Regions from separate parts of the Mesobacillus sp. LC4 genome, predicted to be linked through region 2. Evidence: riboswitches for the same ligand, from Rfam matches in the RefSeq annotation. Region 2 holds a riboswitch; the other holds the start of a gene.

Region 1 (14,803 bases), on a different contig from region 2:
AATTCCGGTAATTCTAAGCGAATTAAAAAACTTTTTGATCATATCAAACCTCTTTTTTACGGCTATTTTCGAAAACTCAGTTGCTTCTTCCGTAATCTATCACCCATAAAAGGTTCCGACCTCTTGTTAATGGGGTAACAAGCAAATATTCAAGCAATAGTGAATGGAAAATAGCCTATTTATAAGTATCTGCTCTTATTTTAACATATGTAAAATCTGCCAGCTTAAAAAAATGACTCCCCTTATTCCAGTATCAGTCATACTCGGATTAAGGGGAGTGGTTGTTATAGTTCAGGCTTAGTCTGTGCAGTTAATTTGCTGTTGTGCTTATAGGCTTTCATTTCCTTGAAGCTGATAAACTGCTTATTCTTTTCATCCCACAAACGAAATTTCAAGGATGTCAAGCTTGTAGAAAGTGTGATCGTCGGCACATTTTGCAGAGGCTTTGTATTCTTGTGGACCTCTTCAAGCTTATAGTTTGGAACCCTAGGGCTTAAATGGTGCACGTGATGGTAGCCGATGTTACCAGTAATCCACTGAAGCACTTTTGGCAGTTGATAATAAGAGCTTCCTTCTACCGCAGCTCTCACGTATTCCCAATCCTTATCCTCTTCGAAATATGAATCTTCGAATGTATGCTGTACATAGAATAGCCAAATGCCAAACATACCTGCAATGAAGAAGATTGGACCTTCAACCATTATGAATGCCTTCCAGCCAATTGCCCATATCAAAAGAGCAGAAATTCCAAAGATCAACACATTCGTTAGATAGGTGTTCAGACGTTCCTTCATCCTGGCACCTTTACGATTGAAACGATTAGTGATCAAAACGATATAAATCGGCCCGAGCACAAACATCACAAACGGGTTACGGTATAGTCTGTACGCGAGTTTCATCCACATCGGGGCAGCCATGTATTCGTTAACAGTCAGGACCCAGATGTCCCCTGTACCCCGCTTGTCCAAGTTGCTGCTTGTTGCGTGGTGGACAGAATGTTCATGTCCCCACTGGCTATAAGGGAACAATGTTAATACTCCTGTGAGCGTACCAACCACTTTGTTTGCTGTACGGTTTTTGAAGAATGAATGGTGCGTGCAGTCATGAAAGATGATGAAAATCCTGATCATGAAACCAGCTGCGAAAACTGCGATTCCAAGTGTTAATAAATAGGAAATTTCAAGGGTTTGATAGGCGAGAAACCATAAAACCAGAAATGGAATGACCGTATTAATTATTTGAATGGTACTATCTTTAATGTTTGAGCTTTCATAAGGGGCGACCTGTTTTCTAAGTTCTTTTGCATTGTGAGTTGCCATCTTGATATAAATTCCCCTTTCGGATTTGTTAGTTAACCAAATTATAAATAAGGGAAAGGTTTCTGTGCAGTAGCAGGTGTCATATATGACATATGATAAATGTCATGTTTCTATATTTTTCGTCTTTGAAACCTTGATTTAACAACGTTTTCATTTTGTGACCAGGTAATAATATTTGTTAATATTTTTTTATTCAGCCATTTACTCGTTAAAAATTAGATGCTTAGGCAGAGTCTTTTTAAAAATTGATAACCCCCTTTTCGAAAAAAAATCACTTTTCACCTGAAAAAGTACCACATGAAATTCAAAATTAAACACCGAAATTTCATGAATAAATTATCCTTCACTCAGGCGGCCCCATTTTCAGTCCTGATTGAATATTCATCCAACCAATCAAAATAGCTGCCATTAGCCCCTGAGTTAACTAGGATGTCCTCCAAGGAAGGAGGATAAGGGTTCTCCCTGATATGCAAAGCCAGTTTCTTGAATACCAAGCTATAATCCATCAATTCACAGCTGGCCATCCACCTCTGTACCGTATCACTTTTCAATGTTACAAGCGGATATACATTTTCAATAAGATTCAAGAGCTTAAATGTGTCTAACTTCGTCATATGCATTGCTCCTTTTTAGGAAAATCCACAATATTAGATTTTTTCCATGATTGCTGGAAAGATACATTAATTCCTATTCAAATTGTCCTTTCACCTGTAATATTGGACAAAAAGAGACATAAGAAGGTGAAAAATTGTGAAAACAGCAATTGTTACAGGCTCCTCTAGCGGCTTTGGTGAATTGATTGCCATCGAATTGGCTAAATCAGGTTTCCAGGTGATTGCAACAATGCGTAACCTCAATAAAAAAGGGCACTTGCTGAAACTGGCTGAAGCTGAAAAAGTGACAGAGAAAATTAAAGTTATTCAATTGGATGTAACATTGCAACCATCGGTCGAGAAATTTAAAGAGTACGTGCTATCACTCGGTTCTGTAGATTTGCTGGTTAATAATGCGGGATATGCTCAAGGCGGATTTTCCGAGGAACTTACAGTGGATGAATATCGAAAACAATTTGAAACGAACTTCTTTGGGGTTATTGCCGTCACACAGGCAGTCCTCCCTGCTATGCGAAATCAAAGGTCAGGTAAAATCATAAATATGAGCAGCATCAGCGGAAGATTTGGATTTCCTGGATTGTCTGCATACGTTGCTTCGAAACATGCCCTTGAAGGATACAGTGAAAGCTTAAGACTTGAGCTAAAACCCTTTGGAATTGATGTAGTCCTTATTGAACCTGGTTCATACAAAACAAATATATGGCAAAGTATCGGAAATGTATCATTATCCAATGAGTCACCATATGATTTAATGAAGGACTCGATCATGAAAATACTAACTTCCGGCCAAGATTCTTATGGAAATCCGTACGATGTTGCCAAACTTGCAGCGAGGATTGCTTCAGACGAAAGTACACCAACCCTGAGATTCCCTATAGGAAAAGGTGTCAAGAACATGATCCAGTTAAAGAATTTCCTGCCTTGGAAAACAATTGAAAGAATACTTTTAAAAAAATTGAAGTTATAATGTGTAAAATGAACGGAAAAATTCCCATTAAGTTATAAACGACTCTTATTTTCTTACAAATAAGGGTCGTTTTTCCGTTTATTCCATCCAAATCATTGAATTTGGCTTTTTTATAGTTGTTAACCAAAATATCTCCGCTTATTTCTGCTTCATAATTATTTTCAGTAAACTATAAACGTAAATTCTCCGCTTATAAATGCTCATTTAACGAAAATTAACGAAGTTTGTTAACAGAATTTAAACAGAAACTGGACCTTAGAGAAATTACTCTCATAATACTGTGCTATATTTTCCAGCACTCTCAATCTGGTGCTATATAGGAGATTTGCTCAAATTGTTCCCTTGCAAAAAAAGGATTTTTTTACCACAGGAGAGAAATTAATTAAGTCTGAAAGGAGACTAACTATGAAAAATGGATTTAGGATTCTAAAGAAAGCCTTAACTAAAGTACTTTATAGTTTAGCGTTGATCGGAACTTTCTTGCTTGGTGTTGGGTCTCTACTTTCTTTTACAGCGTTATTTAACTTTAATAGAAAGAATGGCGAACATTTAGCACTCTCGATTGATGGATTCCAGGAGCGACTGCAAACTTTCCTCAATCAATTACTAGATTTCAGTTTTAAAAGTGTAATTGAATATTCCCAAAACCCAAATGTATTGGATGGATTTTTGAATTCCTATCAAGTTCTTGGCATATCACTGGCTACAATTATCATACTGGGTAGTATAATCGGGTTCCTGGTGATTCTATCGCCTATTAAGTTAAGGAAAAGATTTCATCAATTTTTGGATTATTTCGAAGGGCTTCCTGATCTTCTGTTTATATTCATCATAAATATGCTGAATATCTATTTGTTGAAGGAATTTAACTATAAGATTTTTCCTATGTATGGCTTTGGATCTTTTCAGCCCGTAGCATTTCCTGTCATCGTTACATCTTTTTTGCCTGCAATCCTTTATGCCTTATATCTAATCAAATGTATGGAAGAGGAAGAACAGGCCCATTACGTTCATTTAGGATATTCCAAAGGATTATCCAGGATTTATTTATATTTCGTTTACATCCTGCGGAATATCCTGCCTATTTTATCTCTCAAATTCCGGGTCATTCTATATATGCTACTCTCAAACCTGATTTTAGTTGAGCATATGTACCATTATGAAACAACTCTTTCAAACCAGATTCTTTATCAGGTTTTCAGGGGTGAACATGTATTGCCGCTAATTTATGGAATCAGCTTTTTAATTCTCCCGGTAATCATGTTCGAGTTTCTTTTAAAACTAGTCATTAAAGAGACTGTGATCAGGAAAAGAGGAGAATTTCAGATATGAAATTACAAACCTATCGAAGAACGAAAATCAGCCTTGGGATCTTACTGATCTTATTAATCACCAGTATTTTATACAATTTTATCGGTCCGGAAGATTATCGTTCGATGCTTGGCCAACTTTATGATAAAAACGGAAACGTCCTGGAAAATCCGCCTTATCCTCCTAGTAAAGAATATATACTGGGTACTGACCGCGATGGGCGGGATAATTTGCTGTTGATCCTGGATGGGTTAAAATATACCATCGCGGCCGTATTCATTGTTTCTTTAGCAAGAGTAGCCGTTGGTGCAGCAATGGGAATAATGACGGAAACATGGGCACCTGTCAGTAAACCATTTGTCCAGGCATTTTTCCTGCCGTTTCAATATATTCCGTTGCTGTTGCTCGCTGTGATTTTGATGGATGCTGTCATATTTACTTTTAACGAAATACCCGTTATCGTCAAAATCGAATACCAGTTGATTGTATTATTCCTTCTCGGCTTTCCATCTGTATTTTTCTTCACATCAGATTTAGTTAAGGAAATCAGCACGAAATCATATGTGACAAGTTCAGCATTGTTAGGTGCAAGTAAAGTTCATATTTTAAAGGTACAAATCCTGCCTCATTTGAAACCACATTTGGTTTTATTATTTGTGCAACAGGTTTTGCAAACATTACAGATTTTAATGGGATTAGCTCTATTCCAGCTTTTTCTCGGTGGACGTCATGAGGAAAAGATATATAATACCTTTTATCCAAAAAGCATAACCAATGAACTTGCGGGCCTTACAGGACAAAATTTCTGGACTCTGAAGACTGCTCCATGGGTAGCATTCAGTTCCCTAGGCTTGCTGCTGATTATTTTCATCCTTGTTATTGTGATTAAGAATGAAATAATCACTAATATGGAAAGCCAAACAGCAAAATTCAGCATATCTGTTCCTAAAATAAAGCCACGGGACCTCGAAAGAGACGTGGATAATATTACTCCAGCCAAATTCGTCCCAATCCAACAAAAGGTGCTCGATCAATAGATCGAGCACCTTTTGTTCTAATTTGACATTGCTTTTTGATTGAAAATGTTACTGATAGGGTTAAGGAGCATGGCGCCAATCCCCTGAATGATGGTTTTGACGATAACCTGGCCTAAAATCGCTGCGGGCACTGCTTCCCACGGAAGGAAGTTTGCTCCAATAGGGCTTAGACCAATGATGACGAAGATGATGGAATCAAGCAGTCCGCCGACCAAGCCGCTGTAGAATATTCTCCAGCTCATTGGAAGCTTAAGCCTTGTGTAAATCTCCGTATCTGTCGTCTCAGCCACAGCAAAGCTCAATGCCGAAGCAAAAACGATCCACATTGTATCTCCGAGAATATAAGAAACGGTAGCTGACAGAACTAATGCTAAAGCGATGAACATATACGTTTTGGAACGGCCGTACTTATTCTGGACAAGATCACGGAAGATGAAGGTGGCTCCGATCAATAATGTCCCCATCGGTACAATGAACATCCCAAACTGAAGTGGTGCAAGCGCTGCTGTTATCACATTCGCAGTAATAATTGAAATTAAATATAAAAAAATCCTCATAATCTTACCTCCGTCTATTAATATCTTTAACTAATATTTTTGCTGCCCAACAACCCTGAATCTATACATCAAGTAACAATGCCTTCAAGATACTCGTCAAGACCCTTTTTCCGCAACTGACAGGCAGGGCAAATCCCGCATCCATCTGCAATGATTCCGTTATAGCAAGTCAATGTTCTTGTCCGGATATATTCAAAAGCCTCCAGTTCATCAGCCAACTTCCAGGTTTGAGCTTTGTTCAGCCACATCAACGGTGTATGGATGACAAAGTTCTGGTCCATTGATAGATTAAGAGTCACATTCATCGATTTAATGAATTGATCCCTGCAATCAGGGTAGCCGCTGAAATCCGTTTCGCATACTCCTGTAATGATGTGCTTTGCATTCACTTGACTGGCTAGCACGCCTGCAAAGGATAAGAATAATAAATTTCTCCCCGGCACAAAGGTTGAAGGCAGGTTCCCGTCTTCCCCATCTTTAACTTCGATCTCCTTCCGGGTAAGTGCGTTGGGCGCAAGCTGGTTAAGCAGACTCATATCCAGAACATGATGCTCGATTCCGAGCTCGCTTGCGATTTCTTTTGCACATTCAATTTCTTTCCTGTGCCTCTGGTTGTAATCGAAAGTAACTGCCTCAACTTCTCCGAATTCCTTCATGGCCCAAAACAAGCACGTTGTACTGTCCTGTCCGCCGCTGAACACGACAACAGCTTTCTCATTTTTCATTAAAAATACTCCTTTACAACAGAAAAAACAGCACCACTAAGACAGCAGTACTGTTTTCCCTTAGTTTTTTTGAGAGGGTAGCTAGAACCTCTTCCGCATCAACGGAATATGTAATTTTGCCTTTTTCATTTTACCATACATTTTATAGATTAAAAGATATTTTTATTCCATTACTTTTTCGATTTGACAAGGTCCTGATGCCTGAAGCGGAGTGCTGACCACTTTTCGTCCAAGGATACATTGCTGACTGCTCTATAGTCTGAAAGTTCTTGAACAAGCTTGTATAATGTATCGCGATTAATATCTGTTTTCACTTTTGAGCTCTTCTTAGGGAAGGCAACCCAGAAGATCGCATCTTCCTTCAGAACCGAAAGAGCTTTTGGAAACCAAGTTTTTACTTCCTCACTGTTGTTCACGAACATGAGCAGAAATTCCATTTTGCCGTTTTCATGTTCTGTCTCTTTAATTAATGACTGAAATTCTTTCGGAGCGTTCAGTAAAATGGCGGAACCCTGTTTGTATCGCAATTTCTTCAATAATTCATCCATGACAACCATCCCATCTAACCTTTAATTCATACCGAACCTGGTAATAGCCAAAGTAAATACACCTACACCATATTATAAAATCGTTTATATGGTCAAGTTACCTAACAGGGCGTCTTGCTCATTCAAAATAATTTTTCAAGAATAAAATGAATACAAGCACCTACGTTTGTAAAAATCAAAAAGGAGGATACAGATGGATATTGATGCTTATTTTTCTAGAAGCCGTGAATTATTTGAACAGCATTCTGACGAATCCGATGATTACGATCATCTAGAATGCCAAAACCCTGACTTTCCCTTTCCCTGTGAATCAGTGGAAAATCAACAGCCGGAATCCAATTCGAATCATCATTGTCATAGCTATAAAGATGACTATGTACCTGTAATTTTTGACCGTCGCTATAATTTTGCTGACCGGGAGTTATGCAGCAGGCATTTCAGCGTTCGTCTCGGTGGGTTGCGGAGTAAGATGGCCGCAGTCTTGCGAAGATCTATCGGCTGCAATGTTATCATTGGGACGGATTGCGACAATGATTTCAAAAAGATTCATGGCAGGATTTCCTTTGTTGGAACAGATTTTGTGGAGGTGGCCGTCCATAAATACAAGCATAAACCCTCTAAAAAGAAATACAGGATGATCCCTTTCGATACAATCAACTGGTTTGAAATGGATCAAGAAGAGAACGCCTGAGCAGACCTCAGGCGTTAGGTTTTTAGATAATTTTCAGATAGCAGCACGAGGAAAAAGGTATTTCAACTTCCTGATCATTTTGGCTAATTAGATGTATCTTGCCGTTTTCACAACCCTTTAAATGTCCTGTTTCCTTTCCTGCATTTGTATAGACCGTAACTTTTTGATCTTCAAACGTCATAAGGTACATCGCTAACTTAATCCTGAAAAATATCTGTACCAATTCGGGATCTCCAGCAACTGTTTCTCCAAAATTGTAAGTCAGTTCCCTTCGAAAACACGGGTCAATTTCTGCTAGTGGAGTTTGGGGTTTTGGAGGCTGATAGGGCTTTTTAGATAAGACAAGACATGTCCTTCGGAAGGGTATAAGATACATCTTCCCATTCTTCTGGATCTGAACAAAATCATTGCCTACTAATTGTACAAATCCTTCTAGAAAATTCTTACTCAACTTTTTCTTTTTTAATCTATGCTTCCGCTTCAAGTTATTCTTCTTTGCGAGCCGTTTCTTTTTGAGCCGTTTTTTTGTCGTCGACTTCTTGTTTACTATTTCTTCGATAAATTCTGGACTATCACCTAATTGGTCCTCATCCGAATCAGAACATCTGATTTTGATTTCTACCATTTCCCCTGCCAGGCCATCAAATAAAATCCTGCGCCCGAGTTCGGACTGCTCATTTGAAAGACCTAGATCCAAAAGCATGCGATTGGCTCCGTCAATTTTTTCTTCTAGTTCGTGCAGCCTTCCTTCCGGTAAACAAGAAGTTGGTGAAGGGAATCTCGGAGTATCGATTACGTCAGGACAATCGTCCGGGAGACAAAAATCGTCTTTAGGACTGGTTCTGGATGAGGAACTGCTTTCCAATACTTCCTGGCTTGAAGACTCTTCGGCCGGAATTTCAATTTTATGCCTCTTTTTCATCGTCCCACTCCCCTTCAACTTCCTCAAGCCGCGGCAGGTTTTCCTTCGAATCCTTATGAACACGGAAGATTCCCCACATTCCCAATTCTATGTCCCAGCGGATATTGCCGGAGCGGTACAAGTAATCTCCGGGAAAATTGAATAGTCCTCCTGCTCCACCAATCAAACGCAAATCATCAGTATGGCCAGTAATCATATGACCCAAAAAAGACTGAATTCGTGAATCAAGATCCTTACTATCGAATTTCCAATAATGTCCGTGCAAGTGGAAGGTATGGGATCTTCGTCTTTCTGCTGGTGTGGTAATTCGTATTACCACTGGCTCGCCCGGATAAGCTTCAAATAAAGGGGTGGCAGGGTCCCCGAAAATTTCTGAAGAGAAGAGTTCGTGCATTACCGGGTGTTCCCTGTAACGATTGATCAGCCTCTCACTTCGATAATTAAATCCCCTTGATCCATAATCATACGTATCAACTTCTTCAAGCACCTCGGTATCTGGTATGATTCCATCAATCGGATCAATGATGACTTTACCATCTTTGTCTTCCAGCCTTACACCATCGTGCAATAAGAGGACAAATTCTCTTGTCGCCGGCAGCAAGGGATGACGAAGGATCACATTTTCGCCAGTATTTACCTTTGCCCTGCTGTGAGGATCCAAATATGTCGTAAATCTGGATTCAGCAATGAATGCTCCGAATGTTCCAAATGAACGGTGATTTCGAAGATCGGCCATATCCCACATTGAACACATTCCAAACTGTCCGTCTACAAACCATCTATACGTGATTGTCTCGCCAGGACCGACTGTCTGGTCAGGATTGTACCCAACAGTATCCCCACTCGAAGTCTTCACATCATAGTTTAGCAAGCTAGTATGAAGTGAAATCCTTAGTGAAGGAGGATAATAGGATTGTTCTTTTACAGGCGGGTACGGGTGGATGCCATCTTGAAATGGAAAGAGTTCCTTCTTCAGCTCACTTGTCAAGGTTACCTCTATAAGTTCACCGACATTCGCCCTTAGGATTAATGGCACAGGGTTCTTTTTGCCTGATCGAATGTCTTCCACATCCTCTTTTAATGCAAAAATAATTCCAAATGGGTCATGATCACCATAAGAGTTATATTTAATACATGTCTGGAATGCGACTACCTCAAACTTCTTGACTGGTGAACCTGGATAAGCGCCTGGCGGAAGACTGGCGAGTGGATTTGCTTTCTCAGGCGGTTTGCCCGTAGGCTTTGGAGTTTCGCCTGGCCCTTCTGGCGGCTCTTCACGGTCAGCCAATACGATTAAATCGTCCATTTTACCGCTGTATGCTCGGATTAACCCCCATGTCCCGAGCCATACATCTTCCTCATCCTCAAATGCCCAAAGATAATCACCTGAGGCTGGTATTTCAGTCTCGAATGTAAAGGATTCCGAAATCCCGATATGCTGCTGTGCTTTCATGGAAGAACCCAGGTCTGGCCGCTCTTCTTTCCATCTTAACCCATGGATATTGAAGCTGTGTGATTCTTCATGGGCTCCTTGCAATAGTCTGATCCTGATCGGGTCACCTTCATAGGCCCTTAGGATCGGTGTCACAGGGTCTCCGTGAACATAAGAGCTGAAGGAGTAAGCAGGATCACAATCTTTACCAAGCCTGAACTTTAGCGGTTCATTCTTATAGTTAACACCAAAGACACCTGGGTCATCCTCGGAACCTGGATAATCTGGCGGCTGGATGGGAAGACCGTTTTTATCAAATAAAAGGGCAAAATCATGGACAAAAAGGGTTTGATCACGATAATCAGGAATTAACGGGTGTTCTACTGAAATCTGTGTGCCATGATCAACCTCTTCACCTGTTCTTGAGTCAAGGAATTTCGAGAAACGCGGCTGGATCACGCCTGCACCGAAAACTCCATGCTGCTGGTGTGAGTTTGCAAATAAATGGTCATGGAAGAAAAATGCCTTTAATTCCGTTTCGGCGTACCACTCATACCGAATCGTCTGGCCAGGAAGGACAGCACTATCATAATTCCACCCTACATTTCCTCCATCGCAGGCGAGGACATCGAATTTCACAAAGTGAATGTGGAAACCATTTTCATATGTCCTCGTCACCAACTGGAAAGCATCTCCATCTAAAATATGCGGCATTCGATTTGTATAATTCATTCGTATACAAGTACCTGCAGGAACATGGAATACAAGCGGCTCAGGCTCTTTTTTCCCTGAAAGGATATCCTCCAAGTCCTCATCCATCACATAAAATCTAGCTTTCGGGTCATGCCAGCCCTGTTTGTTGTAGACTACTGGCATTTCAATTGCCGAGACATTGAATTCCACGACCACTGGATCTTGATCTATACAAGGATCAACAAAAATAGCCCCCGGGCGTGGATTTGCAATCGCTGCATTCCGCTCCAGTTCAGTCATCTCCCTGCCCCCAACAATACCCAATGGCGGTCTTGGTGCTTTGTAGCCGACTTTTCCTGGTATAAAATTAGGGAAGCCCGGTTTTACAAGAGTTGGTTTGGGAGGTGCAGGACGATCTGGTAAAGGTTTTAAAGCTTGGATACGCACACCATTCGGATAACACTGGCTACCATCCTGCAGAGTATCAAACACCCTGTTAATTCCCCACATGCCTATGCCAAAATGTGGATACAGATGGCAGTGGATGATGGAGTCACCGATGGCACCATGAAGGCTTCCAAGTCCATAAAGCGGTTGAATTGTATAGTGTGTTTGAGGGCTAATGGACTGGGCATCGATTAGTTCTGCATTAATGTTGCTGGAATCACCAAACCATTGATGGACATGGTAGTGGAAAACATGTGTTTCCTTTACACCGCCATGGATCAGCCGGATGACTGCCGGATCTCCGACATATCCCTTGAGAATCGGTGTGGCAGGATCACCAAACACCCACGAGTCATGATGGACCTCTTCTGAATCACAGTCTGGGCATACAACTCCCGCATCTATCAATTTTTTCCGGTTTGTCATAGGTTCATAGCGAAGATTCACACCATGGAACGACTCAGATTCCTGGTTTGTCATCGGATTCAATGGACGGTTTCCCGTCAGGTCCTTAATCTCCATTTCGTCATTGAAGAACCAGGCATATTCCCTGAACGATGGAAGAAATGGATGATGTATATCGGCATAGACACCACTGTTGATTGGGCCTCCAGTAACAGGATCTGTCCAGGAGGATCCCCTTTTCTGGACAAGCAGCGCTCCAAATAAGCCCTGAACGCTGGATCCTTGCTCGGTGCTCGAAATATTCCCAAGGTCTGTGAAAAAATGAATTCCTTCTTGACTTGCATTAAGCCTGTAAACGATGCTCTCGCCTGGTTCTGCTGTTGTATCCGGATTGTAGCCAGCATCCGCTCCATCAGAAGTCAAAACATTGTAATCAGCTTCTTGAAAGTGCATTCCTGCTGAAAAAGGAAGCTGGTTTTCAAAAAGGATTTCTACGACATCTCCCTCATTAGCACGAATAGCTAACGGTTGGACAAGATCGATGGGTTTGTATGGGTTCTTTCGTACAAGTTCCTTTAGCTTTGATTCATTTTCCTTCAACACATATATTCTTCCATTAGGATTGTGATCACCAAATGTATTTACTACTATTCTTGTAGAAATCCCTACAACATGATATTTTCTTATCATGGATTTCCCCCCTTCATTTAATAATCCTTTAGCTCTGGGATGGCAGGTGCACCTGGTCTTTCTATATAGAAAACCTCAATGTTATGAATATGGATGTACCATTCCCTGTTTTCTAACTGTGCAAAGTGAGTCGTTTCCACATCAATCTTGACCGTATCACCGATCAATTCCTTGATTGTGCCAACAAACATATAGGGATAGGATGGAGTAATGACCAGCGACTTGTGGCCTATTCCATTTCTAAAATGTTCTATGATGGCAGAGTCATGGATTTCATTCACATTTGTCATTTGTGAGTAATCTGCCGACATCAGAAAAATGCCTCCTTGTTCTTTGTGTTTAAACTAACGGTATTCTCATCGAGCAATCAATATCTGGTGTAAAGTGGGCGATTTTTTCAAAAGGAATGGACAAGGGAACCGGGAACTTATGGAACGGTGCATTCAGGATTTTGACTGTGACAGGAGATAATGTTAAATGGCCAGGTTCCACTTCTGCAATCTTGCCGCAAAAAATCGGTCTGAAAGTTTGCCCCAAGATATTTAATTGTGATGATTCCGTAATGACTAGAATTTGCTTGCCCATCTCTCCCTTAAAAAAGTCATATAGAGGATCATTGACTTCCCCAACACCAGAAGATGGCACTAATGATTGAAGTTGAGATTCATTCAAGTTGTTTCACCCTTTCTCGTAATAAAACTTGTTAAATTCTTATCGAAACAAACTCTTAATCATGTTCTTCCCCATTAAAAGCATCTGCGTAAAAAGGCGGACAGAACAAATATACGTAAGATCACTAATGGCAATTTCCTTTTTTGAACCATATGATTGTAATAACAAACATTCACCAGAGACTGAAGAGATTTTCCCTAAAGCTGTCTGTTCAGGTAAAACTGCCTTAATCCAAACCCCTTGATACCTCTCAAGATTCCCCTTAAGTGTCTCTTCAAAAAATTGTTGAATCAAGACCTCCCGTTTGACAACTGTTTCACCAAAATCAGTTATCAGTTTTCGTTTCAGATCATTATCATAAATGAAATTTTGATGCTCGCCTTCGTAAGTCGGCACACCGGATGGAGTGTTTGCTGATTTAATGGAATTGTATGGAATCCATATCCGCTCTTTGAGATTCGTCAATGTGACAAAATCCCTTCCGATTGCCTTAACCTTTCCGCAAATCTCCTTTACATTGGCTTTATCCTCTATATAAACTATTACTTCCTGGTTCCTTTTCATCTTAAAAAACTTCTTCAAAATCAATGGCTTTTTAAATTCAGGTACAGCATTCGCCAATGTCTGAAGATTTTTTTGTTCCAGGTATTCCGAAATGATTTTATTCTCTTCAAGCGAAGTCGCACCAGGCGGGGAGGCGATGTGATCTCCCACTTCATGGATTGGATCAATTATCCTGGCTTCATGTTTTCTTTCCTCTAATAGATTTTTCAAATAATCCGAATGACGCATACCCGTTTTCAACAAACTGCCCCCCTCTAACAAATTTTCCCATTATCTTATGAGGCAAATATCATAAGTGTCAATGTAATTGCCTAAAAATTCAAACACCTCATCATTCATTATGAATACACTGAACAGTAGAGGTGATGTGTCATGCCGGAATGGATTGTGATTTTTTACCCAATTAATTTCTTGTCCGCATATGTACTATATATATTTCTTTACAATCGAAGAAAGCGAATTGGCTATCATTTAGGAATGAACATAACCATGGTCTCCAGTGGCGGTTTGGCTCTTGGGACCGGGATTATTTTTATTAATCTATATCCTTTTTACTTTTTGGAAGCGACATTATTTTCAGTGATAATCGGTTGTCTTTCTGGGATCTTGTTTGGGAATCTCTTTGACTATCAAACTTTATTGTCTGGATTTATCACTGGCTTGATGATGGGAATCATGGCTCCTATGGTAGGGGCTGCGGCCTTGGAAGGGGTTTTGTTCTTAATCATGATTGAGATTTTCATAATCAGCTGTTTTTGCTTAGCAGCCTCCTCAGCTTACAAAACCTGAGCTAGTAAAATTGGGGGTGTGTCTATCGTATGAGCTTATTATTGATATCCGTTACATTCATTAATTTCTTCGTAGGAGCATGGCTATATTTAAGGCTTCGAAAGTCGAGACTGCTTTTTAGTGACAGGTTCGGATATACAGCTTCCTATTTTACTAGCAGCATAGTGGGACTAGTGGCTTCGCTGAACCTCACATTACTTTTTCCAGCGCAATTTGAAATTGTCGGAGTGCTTAACATATTGCTTGGTATCACGATAGGTTATTTATTTGGCTCATTGTTAAATGAACAATCCTTGATTGCAGGAATATATAACGGCGGCACAAGTGCAATCATGGGAACCATGCTTGGCGCGGTAGTGAAAAAACCGGCTATTTGCGGTCTACCTGAGAATATAGTTTCCGAGCAGGAAATGATCATCT
Region 2 (14,803 bases):
GATGCGAGACCTTTCATTTTCGAAGGATGGACGCCAAGCTGCTTGGCTGCCTGGCCAAATCCGATCTTTTCTTCTGTATATAAAGCAGTGATTTCCTCAACTGTTTTACCAGCTGCTTCTGCCAGCCAGAAGATTTGAGCAATTTGGCCGTAACCCAACTCCTGTTCGCGCAGCTGTAAAACCATTTCCTGGTCCAGATCTTTAACAACATTAGCAACGATCTTTGCTTGTTCCGTTGCTTCTTCAACTTCTTCCTTCAGCTCATCTTCAAGCTCCTCAGTAAGTTCATCCTCAACCTCAGAAACATTTTCCAGCTCTTCAGTCAGTTCGTCCTCACCTTCAGAATCAGTCTGTTCTTCAACAATTACTTCTGTAACCTTCTCTTCCGCTTCCTCAAGAGCCTCTAAATATTCTTGAAAAGCCTGTTGGACGAATTCTGTTTTTTCTTGTTCTGACATTGCGCCAGCTTCAGCCAGCCTTTCATTCGCAAACTCGAGAAGGAGTTGGGCATCTTTTTCATCATCAAAGGTAACTAGAAGCTTCAATTCCTCAAATAGTTGGTCAAAAGTAAATAAAAACTCGTCTGGAGTCGTTCCCGGGTCTACCGTTTCGCCGAGCACATCTGCAGATGCTGCAGTACCAAAAGCAAACACTCCGGTTAAAATTGTTGATGCTAAAAGCTTTTTCATTCCAATACCCCCACTGTTTTTTATATATTGGAATTAAAATCGACATAAAAAGTGCTGTCCGAAGAGCAGCACACATACATTAGCTATGTGAATCTTCGGCATCTGGCTGGCATGGTCGATGACTTTAGCCCCTGTAGCTTTGCGTCCCCCGGTTTCCCTGGGTTTGCCATTATCGGATTTTAATTCTACTTTTATCTTACTTATTCGACAGGAAAAAATAAATAGAAACTTTTAAAGTTTCGGTTATTCAGCTGCCTCGCCGAATTTACCTTCCTGATAATCGCGGTAAGCCTGGCGGATCTCATCCATCGAATTCATAACGAACGGCCCGTAGGCAACCACTTCCTCTTTGATCGGCTTTCCTGAATAGACCAACACCCTTGATCGTAGGTTTGCTTTCAGGCTTAGTTCGCTTGTCCCCTCGCCTCCGTCATTGAAAGTCAATGTTGCCGCAGCCGACTTTTTAAGGTGTGTACGACTTGAACCGGCCTCAATATCTCCTGAAAGAACATACAAGAATGCATTATGTGACTCAGGCAATGAGTATGTGAATTCGGTATCCTCAGCCAGTTGAATTTCTGATAATGTAAAAGGCACCAAGGGTTCGAGAGGCCCTTTTACACCAGCTGTTTCTCCTGAGTACACCTTTAAGATACCGCCTTCGAACTGGACAACCGGTGCCTGTTGGGAATACACATTTTGATAGGAAGTGGTAGTGCCCTTCAGCTCCTTCGGAAGATTCAGCCAGAGCTGCAATGTATGCGCGATATCATTGTCGACTGCCTCTTCAGCATGCCGCGCGCCGCTGCCTGCGTTCATATACTGGATGTCACCGGATTCCAGGATGCTGTGGCCTCCATGGTTGTCAATGTGCTCCAGCCTGCCATCAATGATATACGTAATCGTCTGGAAGCCTCGGTGCGGGTGATCGGAGAAAGTCCCGCGCTTAAACCAGTCCTCCGCCATTAAAATGAAAGGATCCAGTTCCCTCCAGTCTTGTGGGTTCAGCACAAGTCCTGCCTGGACATGCGGCATCCCTCTTTCTTCATATTGAACAGTCCAATGCTTCTTGATATCTCTTATGAACATTTTTCAAAACCCCTTTATCATACTGCTTACTTTCCTATTCTCAAATTATAACAAGGCAGCGTTATATTTTAAAATAAAGATAATTTAAGCTGAGATATCTTGTGGTCGCCCGACAACTATTATTCTAAGAAAATTATATTGTGAGAAGGTCTTTTATCCTATATAATATAAAATTGGCTTTTAAATAACGTGGTTCGTAACCATCCCACGTAAAAAAACTAGGAGAGATGAAAAATGAACACTAGAACGATTGTGAGGAACGGGATTCTTGCAGCTCTATATATTGCCGTTTCTGCCGTCATCCAGCCATTTGGCTTCACTAATGTACAATTCCGCGTGTCGGAAATGTTTAACCACTTGATCGTTTTCAATAAGAAATACTTTTTTGGAATCGTATTGGGTGTGTTTTTAACCAATTTGCTCTTTTCACCAATGGTCGCCTATGACCTCGTCTTTGGAGTTGGCCAGTCTGTGATCTCCTTGCTGATTACGATTTTCACAGCAAAATATATTAAGAGCATCATTGGCCGCATGGTTGTGAACACATTGGTCTTCACATTCACGATGTTCCTGATTGCGATTGAGCTGAACCTGGCATTCCAATTGCCATTCTGGTTCACATGGCTGACAACAGCCGCAGGTGAATTAACGGTTATGGCTGTAGGTATACCTGTAATGCTTGCGATTCACAAACGCATAAACCTTGAAAAATTAGTTTAATATAGATCAAACGCATGGATGAAGAGAGTCCATGCGTTTTGTTTTGCCTCAAAGTTGGAGTCTTTCTTTAGATATCGACTTAAGCTTCAACCGTTTTTGGTATGAACTCGCACCTGTTTCGGACATTCTAAACGGCTTCCGCTGCTATTTTGTCCGAACTTGCATCTACTTCAGACATTCTAACCGACTTCCGCTTTAATTTTGTCCGAACTTGCACCTACTTCGGACATTCTAATCGGCTTCTCCTCTGATTTTGTTCGAACTCGCACCTACTTCGGACATTCTAACCGGCTTCTCCTCTGATTTTGTCCGAACTTGCACCTGCTTCGTACATTTCAAGCGGCTTCCGCTATGATTTTGTCCGAACTCGCACCTACTTCAGACATTCTAATCGGCTTCTCCTCTGATTTTGTCCGAACTCTCACCTGCTTCAGACATTCTAACCGGCTTCTCCTCTGATTTTGTCCGAACTTGCACCTGCTTCGTACATTTCAAGCGGCTTCCGCTATGATTTTGTCCGAACTCGCACCTACTTCAGACATTCTAACCGGCTTCTCCTCTGATTTTGTCCGAACTCTCACCTGCTTCAGACATTCTAACCGGCTTCTCCTCTGATTTTGTCCGAACTCGCACCTACTTCAGACATTCTAACCGGCTTCTCCTCTGATTTTGTCCGAACTCTCACCTGCTTCAGACATTTCAATCCGCCTCTTCTTCAATTTAGTCTGAACCTGGCTAACACTGACTCTTATAATGAGATTAATAAACGTCCTCCTTCAACATATAATCCCTTTTTATCTCATAGCATATTGTAGGACTTTTTCGTGAGGGGGTTCATTATGATCATTCATGTTGTACAAAGAGGGGAAGCTCTGTGGCAGATTTCAAACAGATATCAGGTGAGCGTAACGCAAATCAGTGAAATAAATGGCCTGGAAAACCCTAATCAATTGGCTGTGGGCCAGGCTTTGCTCATTCCATCTTATGACGCATTCCATTCCGTTCAAAACGGTGAGGCATTATGGTCGATTGCCCAGCGGTACGGAACAACTGTAGACGCCATCATTCGGGCGAATGCCATTACCAACCCTGCTCTCATCTACCCCGGGACCGTACTCCGCATACCCGCTTCCCGCCACACCGTCCAACGCGGTGAAACTCTTTGGAACATTTCCCAGCGTTATGCTGTAACCGTACTGGCGATCATCAAGGCAAATCAAATCCAAAATCCAAACCTGCTTTATCCAGGGACGATCCTGGTCATCCCAAAACCGAAACCAACGATTGAATCGAATGCCTTCACTTACCATTCCGATGAAATGGCCATTGAACTGGTCGGGGGAGTAGCCGACCTGTTGACCTATATCGCCCCGTTTGCCTATGTCATCCAGCCTGACGGGTCGCTGGTCCTTTATATGAAGGACGATACTGAAGCTATCCAGACAGGACTCGCAAAAGGCGCACTGCCAATGATGTCGATAACCAATTTCACAGCCACTGAAGCCGGAGAAAATATTGCCCATGAAGTACTGGCTAGTGAAGCACATCGTGCCACACTCCTTAACAATATCCTTTCTGTCATGCGTGAAAAAGGGTACCGCGGCTTGAATATTGATTTTGAAAATGTACTTCCTGCTGATCGGGAGCTTTATAATACTTTTCTGCAAGAAGCCGTTGATACGCTTCATAAAGAAGGTTATTTCGTTTCAACTTCTCTTGCCCCGAAAGTCAGGGCCGACCAAAAAGGGCTATTATACGAAGCACATGATTATCCCGCACATGGCAGGATAGCAGATTTCGTCGTTTTGATGACCTACGAATGGGGATACCGCTTTGGTTCACCACAGGCTGTTTCACCATTGAACGAAATCCGCAGGGTGCTTGATTATGCAGTTACAGCGATTCCAAGGAATAAAATCCTGATGGGCTTCCAGCTGTATGCCAGGGACTGGATCATTCCCCATATACAGGGCCAGGAAGCTGAAACATACAGTCCACAGGAAGCTGTCAGCCGCGCCATCAAGTACGGAGCTGCGATTCAATACGATACAGTGGCCGCATCGCCTTATTTCCGCTACACCGATGAACAGGGCCAGCAACACGAAGTATGGTTCGAAGACGCCCGAAGTGCCCAGGCAAAGTTTGATTTGATCAAACAATACAATCTGCGTGGTGTCAGCTACTGGGTGCTCGGGTACCCATTCCCGCAAAATTGGGCGCTGCTGGAGGATAACTTCAATATTAAGAAGTTAAAGTAAAACATATAAATATCTCTGTTCATATGGCCTTCTAGTGAAGCTGACTCTAGAAGGCTATTAGTATTTTTCCATCTTTACTAGCACCAGGTCAGATATCTTCATTTCCTTCTATAAATCTTCCATCCTTCATTATTGGCACAGTGCCGGTCACATTCAGCTGGCAGCAATACTTCACATCATCTTCATATCCCCGTTCGCGCAATTCACGTCCGCTGCCCGAATCCCAGACCAGTTCTTTCAACCGATTGACCGAAACCATAAAAGCTCCGGCGCATACCTCTGCTTCCGGGGATTTGCTGCCGCCAAGACCTGAAAGGATTGCGCCAGCACCTAAGTAATCCTCAACTGAGGGCCTCAGTCCATCTTCATCTTCACGAGCATCATTCCACATTTCTCCGCAAGAGACGATCGTGATGTCCGCTCCTGTTTCCTGCTGCAGCTTACCGGCAAGAACAGCTGCTGCTGATGCATTGAGTAATGACCCTATCAATAGCGCTGGCACTTTGGCAGCAATCCAGGAACAATATGCACCATTAAGAGAAGTTAAAACAAAACGCTCGTTAAGATGCTCCTCATTAAATGTCACTGGCGACAAGGTGGGATTTCCCGTCCTTGCTGCTTCTGCCCTGCCAAGTATATATTGGGCCCCAATGCTGCTCGCATATTTTTTGCCATCGCGATTTGGAGGGTAAGGAAAAATCACTGCCCCTGCATTCAATGCAGCTACAACGGTTGATGAAAAGCTTAGTACATCGACAATGATGATAATATCTCCTCGCTCCGCTGCCTCCCTCGCCCCTCTTCTTCCCCATTCCATTTTCACTTTAAAAGGAGCCTGGCTGAACATGAAATTCACCTCACATTTTTTTCTACGAAATTATATTCTCGTTTTACATGCCTATTCCTTCTCGGTCTTGAGCCCTATATAAAAATCTGTCTCTGGCTCATTATGAAATCTCACCACGAGGGATAAAATGGAAATATCTTAAAGGATATGGAAGTTTCTTTATTTACCCAGTGATTAAAGTACTCCAACAGGTATATATATGGGAAATATTAATAAAAACACAAAAAAATAGTTATTTTTTCCTATTAATATGTGTATAATCTGTTTTTGGGTGAATAAAATAGAAATTTTTCACAATCCTATTTTGCGATAATAATGGGGAGGATTTTATGAGTTTATTTAGATTTATTGTTCAAAGAAAGATTTTAGTCAGTTTGACGGTTGTATTAGTTTTAATGATTGGCAGCTTTTCAGTTTTGAAGCTGGATAAGGAACTTTTTCCATCCATCAAGATGGATGGTGCTTATGTGGAAATCTATGCCGGTGAGCTGCCTGCAATTGAAGTGGAAAGAACCATCACTACTCCGCTTGAAAAAAAGATCCTCGGCATTGAAGGTGTAGAGGAAGTCCTTTCGACCAGCAATATCGGGAAAAGTTCCATGCAGCTAACGATTGAACGTGGCCGTGGAGAGGAAGTATACAAGGAAGTCGAGTCCGTGGTGAATTCTACCACCTCCGATATGAGCGGTGTCAAAGATGTGATGACCGGACAATTCGGCACTAGCCAGGCGTACGACTTTTTCATGGATGTCTCTGGATCCGACATGGAGAAAATGACAGCCTTCGCTAAGAATATCCTGGAACCAAGGCTCGAGGCTCTTCCTGAAGTACATGATGTCTTGCTGTCAGGCAGCCTCGAAAAAGAAGTGACTGTTGAACTGAAGCGTGACGAACTATTAAAAAATGGGCTGGATGCAGCACAGGTGATTGGCGCAATCCAGCAGACAAACAATGAAGCAACACTGGGCCAGCTAAACAACGAAACAAACTCCCCTTCCCTTAGATGGAATACACAGCTAGAATCGGTCGAGAATGTTAAAAACCTGCAAATTCCGGCAGCGAATGGTTTTATCAAATTATCACAGGTTGCCGACGTTAAACTGCAGCCCCTGGAAAGCTCTTCATTCGTCTGGAAAAATGGTTCAAAGGATTTCATTTTTGTCCAGGTAGGCAGAGTAGCTGATGCCACTCAAATCGAGATGGCAGAAGCGGTGCGTGAGGAAATCAAGCAAATCCGAAAAGAAGGCTTGGTCAGCGGCGTTGAATTGAATGAAATGGTCGCCCAGGCAGATTATGTAAAGGAATCCATAGATGGCGTAACCAGTAACATCCTGATTGGTGCTGCTATTGCCGTGGCGATCCTGATGCTGTTTTTGAGAAATATACGTGCTACATTGATCGTCGGACTTTCGATTCCAACATCGGTGCTGCTCACTTTCGCTTCAATGTGGGTTTTTGGATACAGCTTCAATATGCTCACCCTTATTGGTCTTGGACTCGGAATCGGGATGATGGTCGATTCGTCCATCGTTATTCTTGAATCCATCTACCGTAAAAAAGAATTAGGTTTAAAGAGTCTAGAGGCAGTCATTAATGGAACAAAGGAAGTAGCTACAGCCGTATTGGCTTCGATGCTGACGACGATTGTCGTGTTCGTGCCAATCGGCCTGCTTGGCGGTGAGATGGGCTCCTTCATGATCATTCTTTCTGTTGTCGTCGCCATCACTCTCATCAGCTCTGTCATTGTTTCATTTACACTGATTCCTTCTCTATCCGATAAGTTCCTGAAGCTGAAAAAGAAAGAAAAGACCAACAAAGAAGGCCGCCTTGTGCGCGGCTACAGCAAGATGATATCCTGGACCATCAAGAAAAAGCGACACAGCTTTGCTGTCATCGGCCTCTTCTTCCTGATGCTCATTGGATCGCTGATGCTGGTGACAAAGATTCCAATGACCATCATGCCAGACATGATGAACCGTTATGCTGAGCTCATGGTCACCGTCGAACCTGGTCTAAGCCTGGATGAAAAACAGGAAATCGTAAGTGAAATGAACAAAGCATTAGATGAAATTCAAGATGTCGAATCTAACTATGTAATGGATAACGGCAATATGCTGTATACGATTATCAACATGACAAAAGGCGATGAAATCACAAGAGAACAAAAAGACGTAAATGAAGAAATCCTTAAGTCATTACGAGCCCTTGAAGGGAAAGTACCTTTGAAAAGCGCAGCAGCAGCCATGTCTGCAGGCGGCGGTTCCCCTGTTCAAGTCAATATCTCAGGTGAAAGCTTTGACGAACTCCAATCAACTGCTGACGGGTTTATAGAAGAGCTTAAGTCTATTGAAGGAATTGTCGCGGTCGAAAACTCGATTGAAAGAACTTCGGTTGAACAAGTCGTCCAACTGGATGAGTCTGAAATTGAAAAAGCAGGATTGTCACAACCGCAGATCAAGCAATTCATCGAGCAGGCCTTTTTACAGATGCCTGTGGGTGAATTGAAAATCAATGAAGAAAACGTTCCATTAAAAGTAAAGTGGGATGAAGAGACGAACACCAAAGCCGCTTTGCTGGACCTGAAAGTTCCAACTCCTTCAGGGGAGAAAAAGCTATCTGAGTTCATCTCATTAAAGAGCGTTGAGAACCCGAACGAAATCTCGCACAAGGATGGAGAACGATATATTTCCATCTCGGCAGATATTGAAGGAAAAGACCTGGGCACCATCAACCGTGAAGTCCAGAAACTGATGGACAGCTATAACGTGCCAGAAGGCTACAGCATCACACCTGCTGGAGACCTTGAGCAACAACAGGAAATGGTTCAAGACATGATCCTGATCCTGGCGATTTCCATCTTCCTTGTCTATCTGGTCATGGCCGTCCAGTTCAACCACCTGGGCCACCCGCTGATCGTCATGTCCGTCATTCCGATGACCATCGTCGGTGTCATTCTTGGACTATTCCTGACGCAGCAGGAATTAAGCATCATGTCCGGAATGGGCATCATCATGCTAATCGGGATTGTTTTGAACAACGCAATATTATTGATCGACCGCACAAATCAGCTGCGCAACGAGGGCTACTCTGTCCAGGAAGCACTCGTTGAAGCAGGGAAAAACCGCATCCGCCCGATCTTGATGACAACACTGACAACAGTCGGCGGCATGCTTCCACTTGCACTGGCTTCGGGAGGATCGGGCAATTACCAGGCACCAATGGCAACTGCCATTATCGCCGGTTTGAGCTTCGCAACCCTTATCACCCTGCTGCTGATCCCGGCTGTTTACCGAATCTTCACAAGAAGTGCTGAGAAAAGAAGCTGGTTCCGCAGGAAAGCCAAGAAAACAAAAGAAACGATCACTCCAGTTCCTGAGGCATTGAGCTAAATATAAAAGAGGCAAAACGACTCATACATCGTTTTGCCTCTTTTTTAGTTCTGCTCTGTCATTTCAATCCTACGCCACCAGTCTGATGCTGGATAATCATCATGTCCAACCACGAACGTTTCCCCAATCCTCGGTGTTGCAATCTGGACTCCTGTTTTTTCCGCTGACCGGACTGCCCTCTCTACGGGATCATGCCATGCATGAAGAGACAGGGTGAAAGCTCCCCAGTGTACAGGTATCATCAGCCTTCCTCGTACGTCCTGATGTGCCTGAACTGTTTCTTCAGGCATCATATGAAGCGCTGCCCAGCGAGCGTCATACTGGCCGCATTCCATCAATGTTAAGTCAAACGGGCCATATTTTTCTCCTATCTCTTTAAAATGTGGACCGTAACCGCCATCGCCACTGTAGAAGATTTTTATATCCTGTCCCTTGATGACCCAGGAGCACCAAAGAGTGGCATTCCTGTCGGTAAGGCTGCGGCCAGAAAAATGGCGGGCAGGAGCACAGGCCAGCTCAAGCCCTTCAAAGGAGAATTCATCCCACCAGTCATGCTCCTGGATTATTTCAGGAGCAATTCCCCAACGCTGCAAATGTGCCCCTACTCCGAGTGGAGCGATAAAGTTCTTTACCTTGCTTTTCAGTTTCATGATTGAACCATAATCAAGATGGTCGTAATGATCGTGTGAAAGCACAACGGCATCTATAACCGGAAGTTCTTCTATCTTAAATGGCAGCTCCCTGCTATATCGCTGGTTCCTAACCGGGAATGGAGTCGGTGCCTTCCCGAACATCGGGTCGAATAAAATAGTCTTGCCTTCAATTTCAAGCAGGAAGGCAGAGTGCCCAAACCAGGTTACTTTCGGACCTTTTTCTGTGCCAGGTGCATATGAAGCCATCTGAAGCGGGACTCCCGGCTTTCTCTCTGGATTGCCTTTCATAAAGTCCTTCATCATTGAAATCATTGAACTAAAACCTGTATTCCATGTAGTTTCAACCTGATTGACAAACCTCCCGTTTCGATATTGCAGAGACTTTGCGTATAATGATTTTCTTTTATCTGTATGCTTTCCGCCAAAAGCCGGATAGTAATTCAGGACTGCATATACTGCCATTAAAAATAACACCAAGAATATGAATAGATTTAACATCATATATACCTCACAAAAGTTGTTTGATCATTGGCCAATATCATGAATTTCTTCAGAAGGGTATACCGTCAGACCTTTTGCATCCTTTTGGGCTACTTGATACATGGCGGATGCTACCGTCCTGCCTTCGATGGCTTTGTATTTCCTGAACGGGCCAGCAAACAGGAATGGGACTTTCGTAAAAATGGCAGCAGCACTTCTTTCGCCCAGCCTGAATTCATCCCGCTCCCCCAATAACAAAGAGGGGCGGAAGATTGCCGTTGTCTCAAATGAAATTTTTTTTATTTCTTCTTCAAGCCTCCCTTTCATTTTCGAATAGAAGATCGGTGACTCGGGATTGGCATTCATCGAACTGACAAGTAAATATTTCTTTGCTCCGTGTGAACTGGCCAATCTGGCAATCGCCAGTGGATAATCTACATCTATTTTCCACATTGCTTCCTTTGCCTTCGCCTTCTTGATTGTTGTACCCAGGGCGCAGAAGACATCATCAACGGCAAAAAGCTCGTTATATTGATCTAATCGATCAAAATCAACAACCCTTTCTTCGAGTTTAGGATGATTAATCTCAACCGACCTTCTCACTATCGCTACTACTTTATCGTATTCATTACCATTCAATAGGAACTGTAATAGTTCTTTCCCAATCAAACCGGTCGCACCGGCAATTAAAGCTGTTTTACCCACCAAGCAAGTAACCCCCTAATTCATAGCGTGATACTTTCAAATTTTACTGATAAGAATATTTTAACCGTAAAACAGCCAGCCCACAATTGGACTGGCTTCTTGATCCTAATCTATCTTTCTTTCTTTTTGTGATTGAGCCCTTCTTGCTGCAATAATCAAATCTTCTACGGGAGATACTCGGCCAAGCTCGTCTTTATGGACAATATGCTTCCTTTCAAATTGTGTTGGGCTGTCCAGGCCTGCAGCCGCCGCCAGATTATAAAGGCCTTCCCGCAAGGAGATAATATAATTGGCGACCCGGTACATTTTCTCATCCACAACCAGGCCATCCTGGAGTTTTTGGTCTGTGGTCGCCACACCCGCAGGGCAAGTATTCGTATGGCATACTTGGGCCATGATACAGCCAACACTGATCATCATGCCGCGGGCTATATTCACAAGGTCCGCTCCCATTGCCAGGGCGATGGCGATTTTATCAGGAGTGATCAGTTTTCCTGACGCAATCAGCTTCACTCTGTCTCTGATTCCATATTGGCGAAGCATTTCATCCACAACAGGAAGCGCTGAGTTGATAGGAAGGCCAACCGTGTCTGCCAGCTCCTGGTAGGTTGCCCCAGTGCCGCCTTCTCCGCCATCCACTGTGATGAAATCCGGGCCTTTCCCGCTTTCCTTCATGTAGGAAATCATATTTTCAAGCGCGTCCATATCTCCGACGACAATCTTGATTCCAACTGGCTTTCCGCCCACCGAACGCAATTCCTCAATCCAATCAAACATGGAAGGGACATCGCTGAACTCATAAAATCTGTTCGGACTGTTAATTGTCTTTCCGACTTCGACAAGGCGGATCTTAGCGATTTCCTCAGTGACCTTTTCTCCTTCAACATGGCCGCCGCGTGTCTTCGCTCCCTGCGCCAGCTTGATTTCAAACGCTTTTACCTGAGGCATTTCACTTTTCTTCTTGAACTCTTCCCATGAAAATTCACCGTTCGGTTTCCGGACGCCAAAGAGGTCCGGCCCGATTTGCATGATGATATCTGGGTTTCCGGCAAGGTGATGGTCAGATAACCCGCCTTCTCCTGAATTCATCCATGTCCCGCCTGCAAGCCCAAGGCCCTTCGACAATGCCTGGATCGCTTTTTCCCCAAGCGCTCCATAGCTCATTGCCGACTGCCCCACCTGTCCCTTCACCCTGAAAGGATAGCGGCAGTTTTTCTCACCGAGCACTACGGCGTCATCATCCTGTAAATAATAAGGATCAGCCAATTTTTCCTCGTTATGTTCTTTCCTTGTAAAAAGGCCCTCGCCATCAATCTTATAAACTCTTGTTTTAATTTTATCCGCATTATCGACCTTCATTTCATCAGTCAATTTAGGAAAAAGTGTATTCCTGATGTAAAAGCCCTCTGCCTCAAAATCCTTTAATGATCCAAAACCTATTAATCTTTCCTTATACTTGCCTGCCTTAACGACATCCTGGTATTCCTTGCGCGAAAAAGGCTTACCCTCATTATCACCATTGAATAAATATTGTCTTAGCTCTGGACCAATATGCTCAGTGAAATAGCGAACCTTACCAAGCACGGGGAAATTCCTTAAAATTGAATGTTGCTGCTGGTGATCATCTTTAAAATATAAATAGATAAATAGAAAGACCGGCACCAGGATAAGCAATGCTATGAAAATAAACAAGCCGATCACTAGATAATCCGTCAAACCCATTAAAATCCTCCTTTCCTATAATGAAGATAAAGCTTTTGTGATGACTGTATCTCCTTCTGCCACTTCGAAAGTCTTGTTAAAAGCGGCCTCGGTTTCGAGGGACATGACCAATACCTCCGCGATGTCCTCGTGTGAAATTTCAAGCTCATTTGAATTCAGTGTTTCAGCCGCAGATATTTTTCCATTGCCAGGTTTGTCTGTAAAAGCTCCCGGCTGCACGATCGTATATGTCAAATTGGATTGCCGCAGCAACTCATCTGGCATCTCTTTCGCGCCGATTTCCCGGCTGTCATCCCCTGCCGCTTCATTGGCCATGATGGCGCTCATCATCACAAAACGTTTCACACCCTGCTTCTCTGCTTCCTTCACCGTCTCGATGACCGACTCATGATCAACCATTACAGTCCGGCCAGTTTTGGCCTTTGGATTAACACCAGTCAGATAAATGGCGGCATCATACCCATTGAATAATGTCGGCAAGATCCTTTCTTCATATAGAACTACCTCTGTAGCCCCTCTCTTTTTCATCAAATCCATTTGATTCTCATCGCTGACGACTGCGCAGGATGTATACCCATTTTCCATCAGCTTGCTGACAACAAACTCCCCGACGCTGCTATGTGCACCAATCACGATTACCTTCATTACATTCCCTCCTTTGTAAAAAAGAGAAACAGATTATATCCGTTTCTCTTTTTGAATCACTTGGAAATTACATCATCCGGTTCCAGTGTCGATGTTCGGCAATTGCATCAATGAACTTCTGGCTGTCTCCTGACGCATCATTGGTGTTTGCAAAGATGACAACACCAGGTGCGTCTTCATGGCCAATGCCTGCTGCTGCCAATAATTCAGCTGCTTCTTTTCCCGCACCGACTGCTTTCAAATGGCTGTAAGCCTCATCAACAAAGTAGACTGCTTCCTTTTTTTGATTCAAGCTGTCAACACTTTGCTGGCCGCCGGCAACATGCAGTGCATCAAATAAAACAGAGCTGCCAGTCAGCAGCGTATGCTGTACTTCAAGTTCCGTGCCATCATCGCCCTTGATCATCCCAAGCTGCTTGCTGACGATTTCTGCCGTAATGCCGCTCTTTTTCAGCATCTCCATCATTCCAGAGACTTCAGCTCCGTTAAAGCCATGATCAGCTAGGATTGCAACCTTTCTTGTATTCGGCTGCTTTGCTGTATTCATCTGGCTCAATGCCGGAGAAGTCATGTTCACTTCTGCTGGTTTGCTTGTCGGCTTCTTAGCGCCTAGACTTTCAGCTACCTGTTCAGCCAGGAATGTATCAATATTTCCAAGCATCTCCACCACCTGCTGCTGCACATCCTTGCTTTTCACTTTTCCAAGCTCAAAACTGAATGCCTCGATCATATGCTGCTTTTCCACATCGGACATGCTGTTCCAGAAGAGAGTCGCTTGGGAATAGTGGTCCTTGAAGCTATCACTGCGTGCCTGGACTTTTCGTCCCTCGACTTTTTCCTGGTGATGTTCATATCCTCCTTCGCTCACAGGTGAAGGCTCAGGATCATTGTTTTGCAGCGAATTTTTGTGATAAGCGACCTGCCCGCGGTCAATCGTCATCCGGTGCATGCCATCACGCTGGTTGTTATGGAACGGGCAAACCGGCCTGTTGATTGGGATCTCATGGAAGTTCGGGCCGCCGAGACGAGATAGCTGAGTGTCCGTATAAGAGAACAAACGCCCTTGAAGGAGCGGGTCATTTGAAAAATCAATTCCTGGAACGACATGTCCCGGATGGAAGGCAACTTGCTCAGTTTCTGCAAAGTAATTAGTCACATTTTGGTCCAGCGTCATTTTTCCGATGATCTTGACTGGCACCAATTCCTCGGGCCAGATCTTGGTAGGGTCCAATACATCGAAATCGAACTTGAATTCATCTTCCTCGTCAATCATCTGGACACCAAGCTCATACTCTGGATAATTCCCCATCTCGATTGCATCAAATAAATCTCGGCGGTGGAAATCCGGATCTTTTCCGGCAAGCTTTTGGGCTTCATCCCAAACTAACGAATGAACACCCAGTACCGGTTTCCAATGGAATTTTACAAACCGGGCCTTGCCCTGCTCGTTCACAAACCTGAATGTGTGGACTCCGAACCCTTCCATCATCCGGAAACTGCGCGGAATGGCACGGTCTGAGATATGCCACATGATCATATGGGCCGACTCAGTGTTATTAGCAATGAAATCCCAGAATGTATCATGAGCCGACTGGGCCTGCGGTAT

Evidence for each region. Region 2 has a riboswitch for preQ1 ahead of AB5I83_RS11720 (QueT transporter family protein). Riboswitches for the same ligand answer to the same signal wherever they lie in the genome.
Region 1: it holds a riboswitch for preQ1, as region 2 does, so the genes downstream of both, queC (7-cyano-7-deazaguanine synthase QueC) here and AB5I83_RS11720 (QueT transporter family protein) in region 2, are expected to answer to the same signal.

What each region holds. Positions count from the first base shown of each region.
Region 1 covers NZ_JBGCUB010000001.1:924,871-939,673, reverse strand. Annotated here, with positions in the region: gene AB5I83_RS04890 (histidine kinase) at 1-42, opposite strand, end outside; gene AB5I83_RS04885 (fatty acid desaturase) at 285-1,319, opposite strand; gene AB5I83_RS04880 (hypothetical protein) at 1,667-1,933, opposite strand; gene AB5I83_RS04875 (SDR family oxidoreductase) at 2,070-2,900, shown strand; gene AB5I83_RS04870 (ABC transporter permease subunit) at 3,306-4,232, shown strand; gene AB5I83_RS04865 (hypothetical protein) at 4,229-5,248, shown strand; gene AB5I83_RS04860 (VUT family protein) at 5,266-5,805, opposite strand; gene queC (7-cyano-7-deazaguanine synthase QueC) at 5,874-6,530, opposite strand; PreQ1 riboswitch class I at 6,585-6,627, opposite strand; gene AB5I83_RS04850 (hypothetical protein) at 6,701-7,078, opposite strand; gene AB5I83_RS04845 (hypothetical protein) at 7,272-7,769, shown strand; gene AB5I83_RS04840 (hypothetical protein) at 7,792-8,691, opposite strand; gene AB5I83_RS04835 (multicopper oxidase domain-containing protein) at 8,675-12,358, opposite strand; gene AB5I83_RS04830 (hypothetical protein) at 12,376-12,669, opposite strand; gene AB5I83_RS04825 (hypothetical protein) at 12,698-13,030, opposite strand; gene AB5I83_RS04820 (hypothetical protein) at 13,070-13,834, opposite strand; gene AB5I83_RS04815 (hypothetical protein) at 13,967-14,383, shown strand; gene AB5I83_RS04810 (hypothetical protein) at 14,413-14,803, shown strand, end outside.
Region 2 covers NZ_JBGCUB010000003.1:164,687-179,489, forward strand. Annotated here, with positions in the region: gene AB5I83_RS11710 (DUF5667 domain-containing protein) at 1-689, opposite strand, end outside; cyclic di-GMP riboswitch class I at 784-867, opposite strand; gene AB5I83_RS11715 (pirin family protein) at 933-1,778, opposite strand; PreQ1 riboswitch class I at 1,962-2,006, shown strand; gene AB5I83_RS11720 (QueT transporter family protein) at 2,013-2,498, shown strand; gene AB5I83_RS11725 (LysM peptidoglycan-binding domain-containing protein) at 3,338-4,756, shown strand; gene AB5I83_RS11730 (2-phosphosulfolactate phosphatase) at 4,845-5,603, opposite strand; gene AB5I83_RS11735 (efflux RND transporter permease subunit) at 5,933-8,992, shown strand; gene AB5I83_RS11740 (MBL fold metallo-hydrolase) at 9,037-10,107, opposite strand; gene AB5I83_RS11745 (oxidoreductase) at 10,171-10,830, opposite strand; gene AB5I83_RS11750 (FMN-binding glutamate synthase family protein) at 10,936-12,552, opposite strand; gene AB5I83_RS11755 (NAD(P)H-binding protein) at 12,568-13,197, opposite strand; gene AB5I83_RS11760 (catalase) at 13,265-14,803, opposite strand, start outside.